Regions from separate parts of the Dactylosporangium sp. NBC_01737 genome, predicted to be linked through region 4. Evidence: riboswitches for the same ligand, from Rfam matches in the RefSeq annotation. Region 4 holds a riboswitch; each other region holds the start of a gene.
What was found. A riboswitch is a leader RNA that binds a small molecule or an ion and turns the genes downstream of it on or off. The one in region 4 is predicted to bind cyclic di-AMP.
Positions count from the first base shown of each region.

Region 1: linked by a shared signal. The riboswitch ahead of OHA72_RS02010 (C40 family peptidase) and the one ahead of OHA72_RS59740 (coiled-coil domain-containing protein) in region 4 are both predicted to bind cyclic di-AMP.
Region 2: linked by a shared signal. The riboswitch ahead of OHA72_RS09350 (coiled-coil domain-containing protein) and the one ahead of OHA72_RS59740 (coiled-coil domain-containing protein) in region 4 are both predicted to bind cyclic di-AMP.
Region 3: linked by a shared signal. The riboswitch ahead of OHA72_RS52905 (C40 family peptidase) and the one ahead of OHA72_RS59740 (coiled-coil domain-containing protein) in region 4 are both predicted to bind cyclic di-AMP.

Region 1 is NZ_CP109153.1:433,380-435,575, reverse strand. Features, by position in the region: gene OHA72_RS02010 (C40 family peptidase) at 1-867, opposite strand, end outside; cyclic di-AMP (ydaO/yuaA leader) riboswitch at 875-1,020, opposite strand; gene OHA72_RS02005 (ABC transporter ATP-binding protein) at 1,312-2,085, shown strand; gene OHA72_RS02000 (ABC transporter ATP-binding protein) at 2,114-2,196, shown strand, end outside.
Region 2 is NZ_CP109153.1:2,139,284-2,141,479, reverse strand. Features, by position in the region: cyclic di-AMP (ydaO/yuaA leader) riboswitch at 734-869, shown strand; gene OHA72_RS09350 (coiled-coil domain-containing protein) at 945-1,895, shown strand; gene OHA72_RS09345 (DHH family phosphoesterase) at 1,968-2,196, shown strand, end outside.
Region 3 is NZ_CP109153.1:11,481,364-11,483,559, reverse strand. Features, by position in the region: gene OHA72_RS52915 (MFS transporter) at 1-304, opposite strand, end outside; gene OHA72_RS52910 (MerR family transcriptional regulator) at 328-762, shown strand; cyclic di-AMP (ydaO/yuaA leader) riboswitch at 904-1,053, shown strand; gene OHA72_RS52905 (C40 family peptidase) at 1,062-2,063, shown strand.
Region 4 is NZ_CP109153.1:12,942,106-12,944,301, forward strand. Features, by position in the region: gene OHA72_RS59735 (HPF/RaiA family ribosome-associated protein) at 472-945, opposite strand; cyclic di-AMP (ydaO/yuaA leader) riboswitch at 1,160-1,297, shown strand; gene OHA72_RS59740 (coiled-coil domain-containing protein) at 1,301-2,196, shown strand, end outside.

The DNA.
Region 1 (2,196 bases), 1.4 Mb from region 4:
CGATCCTCCGAAGAACGCCAGGTCTCCCGGCGAGAGCGCGGACCGCGAGACGTGCGTGACCCTGCTCGAGCGCCACTGGTCGTTGGCGTTGTGTGGCAGCGTGATGCCGGCCGCCTTCCAGGCACCCATGGTGAGGCCCGAGCAGTCCCAGCTGCCCGGTCCGGCGGCGCCCCACTTGTAGGGCTCGCCGAGCTGGGCGCAGGCGAACGCGACGGCGGAGTTCGCCGGGCTCGTGCATTCGGCGCCGAGGGACACCTTCACACCGGTCGATCCGGTGCTGCCGGCCGCGGCGGCGCGCCGCTTGAGGGCGTCGAGCTTCTTGACGTCGCCCTCGATCTTCTTCTTCTTGGTCTCCAGCTCGGCCTTCTGCGCGTTCTCCGCGGCGAGCGTGTCGTCGATCTTCTTCTTCTCGTCGTCCAGCTTCGACTTGGCCTCCGAATACTCGGCGATCGCGCGCTGCTGGTGCTTGCTGATCTGCCGCAGCGTGGTGAGCTGGTCGATCAGCGTGTCCGACGACTGCGCGCTGAGCATGACGTTGAGGCTCACCATGTTGCCTGAGCCCTTGAACGCGGCGATGGCGATGACGTCGACGTCGGAGTTGGCCGCGGCCATGCTGTCCGCGAGGGGCTGGATCTTCGCCTGGACGGTGGCGGCCTCCGCCTGAGTGGCGGCAAGCGTTTCATTGATCTTGTTGTAGGCCTCGATCGTGACTTCGAGCTCGTCGCCCGCCTTCTCGAGCTGGGCTTGGATCTCGGCAGCTGTGGGATCGGCCTTGGCGACGCTCGCAGGCGCCACGACGGCCAGCGCGACGGCCCCGATGATCAGGGAACGCAGCAGTGACCGCTTGGCGCGGTGTCCAGCGGACAAGGGATGACCCTTCATTCACCGACCGCCTACCGGGTTAGCTGACGGGTTCGGGCGGGAAGAGTGCGCCCTACCGCGGCTTCGCGGATTCACCCCAAGGAACCTGGGTCCCCGGCTCGACAGCGCCATGGGCGCTCGACTCGGCGGCGCTTGCACGGCGCCGCCCGGGGTGGGCGACGGACTGCCGGGCAGGCCGGACCTAACTTAACGTGATCACCAGCGAAGCGAAACCCACGCGTGTCGTTCTATATCTATTACCCTAAAAGTCCGAATCACGGCGAGTTGTCGGTCCACATCGGACGGTGATGCGCCACAGAAGATGGTGTTGACGGACACACAATTGGGGCTTGATTCTGCTCTGATACCCGGTTAAATACACGTAACTTTATTCACCGACGATGCACATAGTTCGCCCACTCCGAACACCCCCGGAGGAGCGTCACCCCCATGTTGCGTGTCCAGAACCTCGAGGTCGTCTACGACGACGTGATGTTGGTGCTGCGCGGCGTCAGCCTGCAGGTGCCACCCGGACGCATCGTCGCGCTGCTCGGCGCGAACGGTGCGGGCAAGACCACGCTGCTGCGGGCCCTGTCGGGCCTGCTGGGCGTGCACGACGGCGCCATCACCAAGGGCGCCGTCACGCTCGACGACAAGCCCATCCACCGGCTCCGGCCGGCCGCCGTGGTCCGCCGCGGCGTGTCGCAGGTGATGGAGGGGCGAAGAACGTTCGCCGAGCTGACCGTCGAGGAGAACCTGCGGCTCGGCGCCCACACCCGCCCGAAAGGACGGGCCGAGGCGATGGACCGCATGTACAGCCTCTTCCCCGTCCTCGCCCAGCGGCGCGGCAGCATCGCCGGATACCTCTCCGGCGGCGAGCAGCAGATGCTGGCGATGGGGCGGGCCCTGATGTCCGACCCGGCGTACCTGCTGCTCGACGAGCCCAGCCTCGGCCTCGCGCCGCGCCTGGTCGAGCAGGTCCGCGACCTGATCGTGCAGATCAACCGGGCCGGCACCGGCGTGCTGCTGGTCGAGCAGAACGCGACCATGGCGCTGTCCATCGCCGAGCACGGATACGTGCTGGAGACGGGCAAGGTCGTGCTCGACAAACCCGCCGCCGAACTGCTCGCCGACGACGACATCCGCGAGTTCTACCTCGGACGGGCCGAGCGGTCCTTCCGCGACGTCAAGCACTACAAGCGTCGCAAACGCTGGCTGTCATAGAGCCGCAACAACCCCTTCGGGAGTCGCCGTGCTGCGTTTCGAAGACGTCCGGCTCAGCTTTGCCGGCGTCAAAGCCATCGACGGTGTCTCGTTCACCGTCGCCAAGGACGA
Region 2 (2,196 bases), 3.1 Mb from region 4:
GATCACGAGCGGAGGCGACGTCGGCCGGGGGTCGCCTCCCGGCCTGCATGATCGAAGGCTGGATCCGGCTACCGGGACAACCACCGGCGTCCTTGGATCACGAGTGGAGGCGACTCCGGTGGGGGTAGCCTTCGCGGCCTGCTTGATCGAAGGATGGGGCTGGCTACCGGGACAGCCATCCCTGTCCTTGGATCACGGGCGGAGGCGACCGAGGCAGGGGCGGCCATGCCGTTTCGCGGGTCGTGAGCGGCGTCGACCAGGTTGGCGCGGCCGGCGGATCGCGGGCAGCGGCGGCGCCATCCGGGGCGACGTCCCGGATGGCAGATCGAAGGACGGAACGCGGTCGGCGCCGTCCTTGGATCACGGGCGTGGACCATCGGTGGAAGAACGGCAAGCGCGGCCGGGTGTCATTTGTGCGCATTCACTACTCTGAAGATTGAATAGCGGCGCATTGCGGCATTCCGCCGCATCCGGGGTGGTGACACTGCGCGATCGGTAGGTTGCGTAGAACAATGGTCGCGGGCAGACGGTTCCGGAAGCGTGAAAGCATTTTAGTGATTTCCATCACGTCGATTTCTTTCGGGACGCTTAGGCGACCTGCTGGGGTGGTGCCGTTTCGAGAGGTGTGTCACAGCACCGCACAATCGGTGCGCTGCGCGGGCGAATCGCCCTGGGTAGGCTGGCCGTCGGTCTCGTCCGACAGGCACCGCTCCCCGCGGTGCCGGGCGCGACTGCCGCCTAATCGCCGGCTCGACACCGGCGAATCGGGGACCCAACCGTAACTGGGGTGAATCCGCGGGCAACCGCGGTAGGGATCGTTCCGTCCCGAACCCGTCAGCTAACCCGGTCGGCGGCCGACGGAAGGAACAACGAGCCAGATGTCATCACGACATCCCGGTCGGCGGATTCTCGCCGTCCTGATGACGGCCGCCGTCCTTTGTGGGATGGCTGCCGCACCGGCCGCCGCCGAGCCGGGCGACGACACAGGCGACGAGGGTTCCAACGCGACCCTCGCGCAGGTCCTCGACGAGAGCACCCGTGGCTGGATCGAGGCCAAGGACAAGTTCGACGCGTCGGTCAAGAACCAGGCCGATCTGACCGCCAAGCTCGCCGTGACCGAGGCGGAGCTGGCCAGGGTCACCGAGCAGGTCTCGGCGATCGCCGTCGCTGCGTACCGGACGGGGCCGCTCACCACGTTCGTGGCGCTGATGGATTCGGGCAGCCCGACCGGGTTCGCGGAGCGCGCCGGCTCGATCGACGAGATCGCCCACCACAATGACAACCTGCTGCGCGACCTCAACCAGCTGAAGAAGGACCAGGCGGCGCAGAAGGCCGCGCTGGAGGCAGAGGTCAAGCTCCAGCAGGAGCAGGTCGCGGTCATGGCCGCGAAGAAGAAGGAAGCCGAGAAGGGCCTGGCCCAGGCGGGCGGGCCGAGCAACGGCTTCGTCTCGGCCAACCTGCCGCTCGCGCAGCCGTCGCCGCGCAACGCCAGCGGTGGCTGGTCGGCGGAGTCGTGCAAGGTCAACGATCCCACCACCACCGGCTGCATCACGCAGCGCACGCTGCACGCGATGCAGCAGGCGCAGGCGGCCGGCTTCAAGCGGTTCGTCTCGTGCTACCGGCCCAGCGGGCCGTATGAGCACCCGAAGGGTCGTGCCTGCGACTTCTCGGTACAATCGAAGTCCGGCTTCGGTGGTGTCGCCGCCGGCGAGGACAAGGTCTACGGCGCCAATCTCGCGACCTATTTCGTGAAGAACGCGGACCGGCTCGGCGTCATGTACGTCATCTGGTTCAAACAGATCTGGACGCCCGCGGTCGGCTGGCACCATTACAGCGGCGTCGGCGGGGATCCCTCCAGCGACCACACCAACCACGTGCATCTGTCCGTGCTGTAAGACCCTCACGTCTGCGGACGGCCGGCCGATAGGGCAACTGTCGACCGGCCGACGCAGGTGAGGGGATTTCTCGTGAAGCACCGACTCGTGACGCGCAGCGACTTCGACGGCCTGGTGTGCGCCGTGCTGCTGCGTCACCTGGAGCTCATCGGCGACATCACGTTCGTGCACCCCAAGGACGTCCAGGACGGCGCGGTCGAGGTCGGGCCGAACGACATCCTGACGAATCTGCCGTACGCGCCGGGCGCCCACATGGTCTTCGACCACCATCACTCGGAGACGCTGCGCAACACCGGCGACA
Region 3 (2,196 bases), 1.5 Mb from region 4:
TGCCGGGCGCGAGGCTGCACGCCAGGGAGCCCAGCCCGAAGGCGATCAGCCCCAGCCGGAAGACCCGCCGCCGGCCGACCCGGTCCGCGAGCGACCCGGCCATCACCAGGAAGCTGCTCAGCACCAGGGTGTACGCGTCGACGGTCCACTGCAGGCCGGACACCGGGGAGTGCAGGTCGCGGCCGATCGCCGGCAGCGCCACGTTGACGATGGAGATGTCCATCACGACCACCACCATGCTGGTGCAGCACACCGCGAGCACCAGCATCCGGCGCCGCCGGTCCGCGTGCGTCATGTCGCTCATCACGCGACGCTAAAATCTAGAGCGTGCTCGAAGTCAAACCGCAGCCCGGCCTCAGCATCGCCGAGGCCGCCCGCCGCACCGGGGTGAGCGTGCACACCTTGCGCTACTACGAGCGGGCCGGCCTGGTCGTCACCCCGGTCGACCGCACGGGCGGCGGCCAGCGCCGGTATCACGACCTCGATCTCAAGTGGATCGTGGTGTGCACGAAGCTGCGCGCCACCGGCATGCCGATCCGGTTCATCCGGCGCTACGCCGAGCTGGTGGCCGCCGGACCCGGCAACGAGGAGGAGCGGCTCGCGCTCATGGAGTCGCACCGCGCCGACGTGCACGCCCGGCTCGCGGAGATCCAGGAGAACCTCAAGCTCATCGACCACAAGATCGACGTGTACCGCGGGCGGATCGCCGCGGGCGACGCCGATCAGCTCTGGGCGCCCAGCCGCCTGACCGGCACCCCGTAGATGATCTGCAGCTCCTCGCCAAGTCTTCGTTAAGTGTGGCTTAGATCGAGGCCCGGCGGTCTGTGCGGCCGCTACGTTTGGCCTGGCTGCCGGATGTCGCCCGCCCCGCCGGGGTGGCCGGGCAGCCGCCGCCGAGTCGTCGGCCGCGCGTCGCTGCATACGGGCGACGGTCGATGAGCCGGGGAACCACCAGGTTTCCCATGGGGTGAATCCGCGCCGCGGCGCGGTAGGGCGCGCCTTCTTCTCGCCCGAATCCGTCAGCTAACCCGGTAGGCGGTCAAAGGAAGAAGGACTGTGCCGTGTTCAACGGACGCACGACGCTGCGTGCCGCGGTCGTCGCGCTGGCGGTGTCGGCGCTGATCGCTCCGGCCTGCGCCGCGCACGCGGATCCGACGCCGGAGGAGCTCCAGGCCCAGATCGACAAGGGCAACAACGAGGTCGAGCACATCGTCGAGCAGTACAACAAGGTCAACGGCGACCTCGAGGCCACCCAGGCGGCGATCACCAAGCTGCAGGCCGACCTGGCACCGCTGCAGGCGACCATGGAGGCCGCCCAGGTCACCGCCGACACGCTCGCGGTGAACGCCTACAAGACCGGTGGCCACCTCGGCACCTGGTCGCTCATGCTCGGCGCGAGCTCCTCGGGTGCCTTCACCGACCGCGTCGGCACCCTCCAGCAGATCTCCCACAGCCAGCAGCGCGACCTGGCCGCGTACACCGCGGCGAAGGACGCCTTCAACGCCGAGCAGCAACGGCTCAACGAGACCCGTGCCGCGCAGAGCCAGCAGAAGATCGAGCTGGAGACCCGCCGCAAGAAGATCGAGGGCGACATCGCCCGCCTCGACGACCTGCAGCGCAAGGCCGAAGCGGCCGCCGCTGCCGCAGCCGCGGCGGCGAAGGCCAAGACGACCACCACCGCGGCGCCCCCGGCACCCGGCAAGCCGCCGGCGGTCTCCGGCACGGCCGGCAAGGCGGTCAGCTACGCGTGGGCGCAGCTCGGGAAGAAGTACGTGTGGGGCGCCGCCGGACCGAACACGTTCGACTGCTCCGGGCTGACCATGATGGCGTGGAAGGCGGCCGGGGTGTCCCTGCCGCACAACGCCGCGCAGCAGTGGCAGAAGGTCCGCCACATCTCCCGCAGCCAGCTCGCCCCGGGCGACCTGGTGTTCTACAACGGCCTCGGGCATGTGGGCATCTACATCGGCAACAACCAGATCATCCACGCCCCCAACAGCCGCACCGTGGTGAAGGTCGCCCCGGTCGACATCGACACCCTGTACGGCTACGGCCGGGTGTCCTGACGTCCGGCAGGACCTGCACCGGCCCACCGGCCGCCTGCGCCCCCCGCAGCGCCGCCGGTGGGCCGTCACATTGTGCCGTTGTCGGTGACCGCGAGCCCCCAGCATCAAGGACGCTGCGTCACGTAGCTGCCGG
Region 4 (2,196 bases):
CCCAAATCGCTGCGCTGCGCCGATCGGCGTCGATCGGTGCCGGCCCCGCTCATGATCGAAGGACCGGACTGGTCGTCCGGGCGACCGCGGCTGTCCTTCGATCACGGGGCGGGGCCGGAAGATCGCCGTCCGAGCGTTGGTACTACCCGGTCTAGTGATCGATGGTTTCGTTTTTTGGCCAGCGGCGGTGTTGTAGCACCGAATGCTGCGCCCGACGGCGCTGGATCATGTGAGTGCGGAACTACGGCACGGACGGTGACCGGGCTACCGGTCGCGCTGCCGCAGGCTGCGCGGAACCACCAAGGCCGCAGCCGTGATGGATTTTCTATTACGGGCATGACAAACACGCACGCGAAGAGCAACCAGCGCATCGGAGCTGCCCGAGAAAAGCGGAAAGCCCGGCCGCCGGCGATCGGCGACCGGGCTGAGCGTCAGTGCGGGCGGCACGCGCCAGGCGTTACGCGCCAGGCGTTACGCGCCCCGGGCCGCACCCTCGTCGCCGGCGGCCGCCGTCTCGGCGGGCACCGCCTCGGGCGACGCGTCGTCGAGGGCCGGGGTCAGCTCCGGGGAGATGACATCCGTGATGGTGCTCTCGCGCAGGTGCCGGTTGTTGCGCGGCTCCTGCCGGGTCTTCGCGTCGTTCAGCCGCCGGCGCAGGTCGTCGCGGACGTCGTTGAGCGCCGCGTGCAGATCCTCCTCCGCCGAGGTCGTCACGATCTTCTGCTGGCCGGCGATCCAGCATTCGAGGGTCACCTTCTGCCCCCGGGCGGCGCGGTCCTTCACCGACACCTCCAGCTCGGTGGCGTCGACGGGGAACGCGGCCAGGCGGCTGTCGAGCGTGGCGAACTGCTCGGCGATCCAGGCCCTGTCCCCCAGAGAGAAGCCGGCACCGACGCGCAGGCAGTCCTCGACGGTGGCCGGTGTGCTCGTAGCACTTCTCGACATGTCCGAGACCCCTTCCGTTGCTTACCTTGACGATCACCGCATACCCCGCGATGACCCTGTTCATGTCCCCCAAACCTTCCTAGGAGGCTAGCCTACCACCCCGAAACCGCCCGGCTGCAGAACGCCGCCGGGACGTTACCGAGGGTCCGCAGGGGGATGAAATCGCAGGTGGTTAGGGTCGGCGGCGGCCCGCTCGTAGGCACTCACCGTGCCGGCGCGGCCGCCGCTGAGCCGTGCTCCAACGGGCCGGGGAACCAAGTTTCTGGGGTGAATCCGCGCTTTTTGCGCGGTAGGGGCGACTGTTCCGTCCCGAATCCGTCAGCTCACCCGGTAAGCGGCCGATGGAGGGAACAGTATGTCCAGACCTCCGTGGATCGTCGCCGTCGTGACGGCGCTCGCGATCCTCCTGACCCCGACCGTGGTGCTCGGCACTGCCTCACCGGCGAACGCCAGTGAGGGCGGCGACCCGGCGCTGATCAAGAAGCTCGACGAGACCAACCGCGCGTACATCGACGCGCAGAACGCCCTCACCGCGTCGTTGCAGCGGCAGAAGGACCTGGCCGCGCAGCAGACGGCGATCGAGCCGAGGTACGCGAAGCTGCACGAGGAGACCCAGTCCATCTCGATCGCGGCGTATCAGAACGGCGGCGGGCTGCGCAGCGCGGCGACGCTGCTCAACAGCGGGACGCCTGGGGCGTTCGCCGACCGGGTGAGCACGCTGGAGGTCATCGCGCGCGGCAACGCCGAGCAGCTGCGGCAGGTCGCGGCGCTGCGGGACGAGCTGAGCAGGACGAAGGCGACGATCGACGCCGAGGTCGCCAAGCAGCAGGCGAGCATGGCGGTGATGTCGAAGCAGAAGGCCGAGCTGGAACGGGCCCTCGCCCAGTCCAAGGACGCCGTCGACGCCTCCACCACCTTGAGTGGCGGCACCACGAGCAAGGCGGCGGAGCCGGCGCCTCGCAGGGCCGACGGATCCTGGCCCACCGAGTCGTGCGCCACCGACGACCCCACCACGAAGGGATGCCTGACCCCGAGGACGTTGCACGCGCTGCAGCAGGTACAGAAGGCAGGCTTCACGCACTTCGTGTCGTGCTGGCGTCCGCCGGGCGAGCCGTATGAGCACCCGAAGGGCCGGGCCTGCGACTTCGCCGCCGACGCGAAGGGCTTCGGCGGGGTGGCGACCGGCGCGTCCAAGGAGTACGGCACGCAGCTGGCCGCCTGGCTGGTGAAGAACGCGACGGCGCTCGGGGT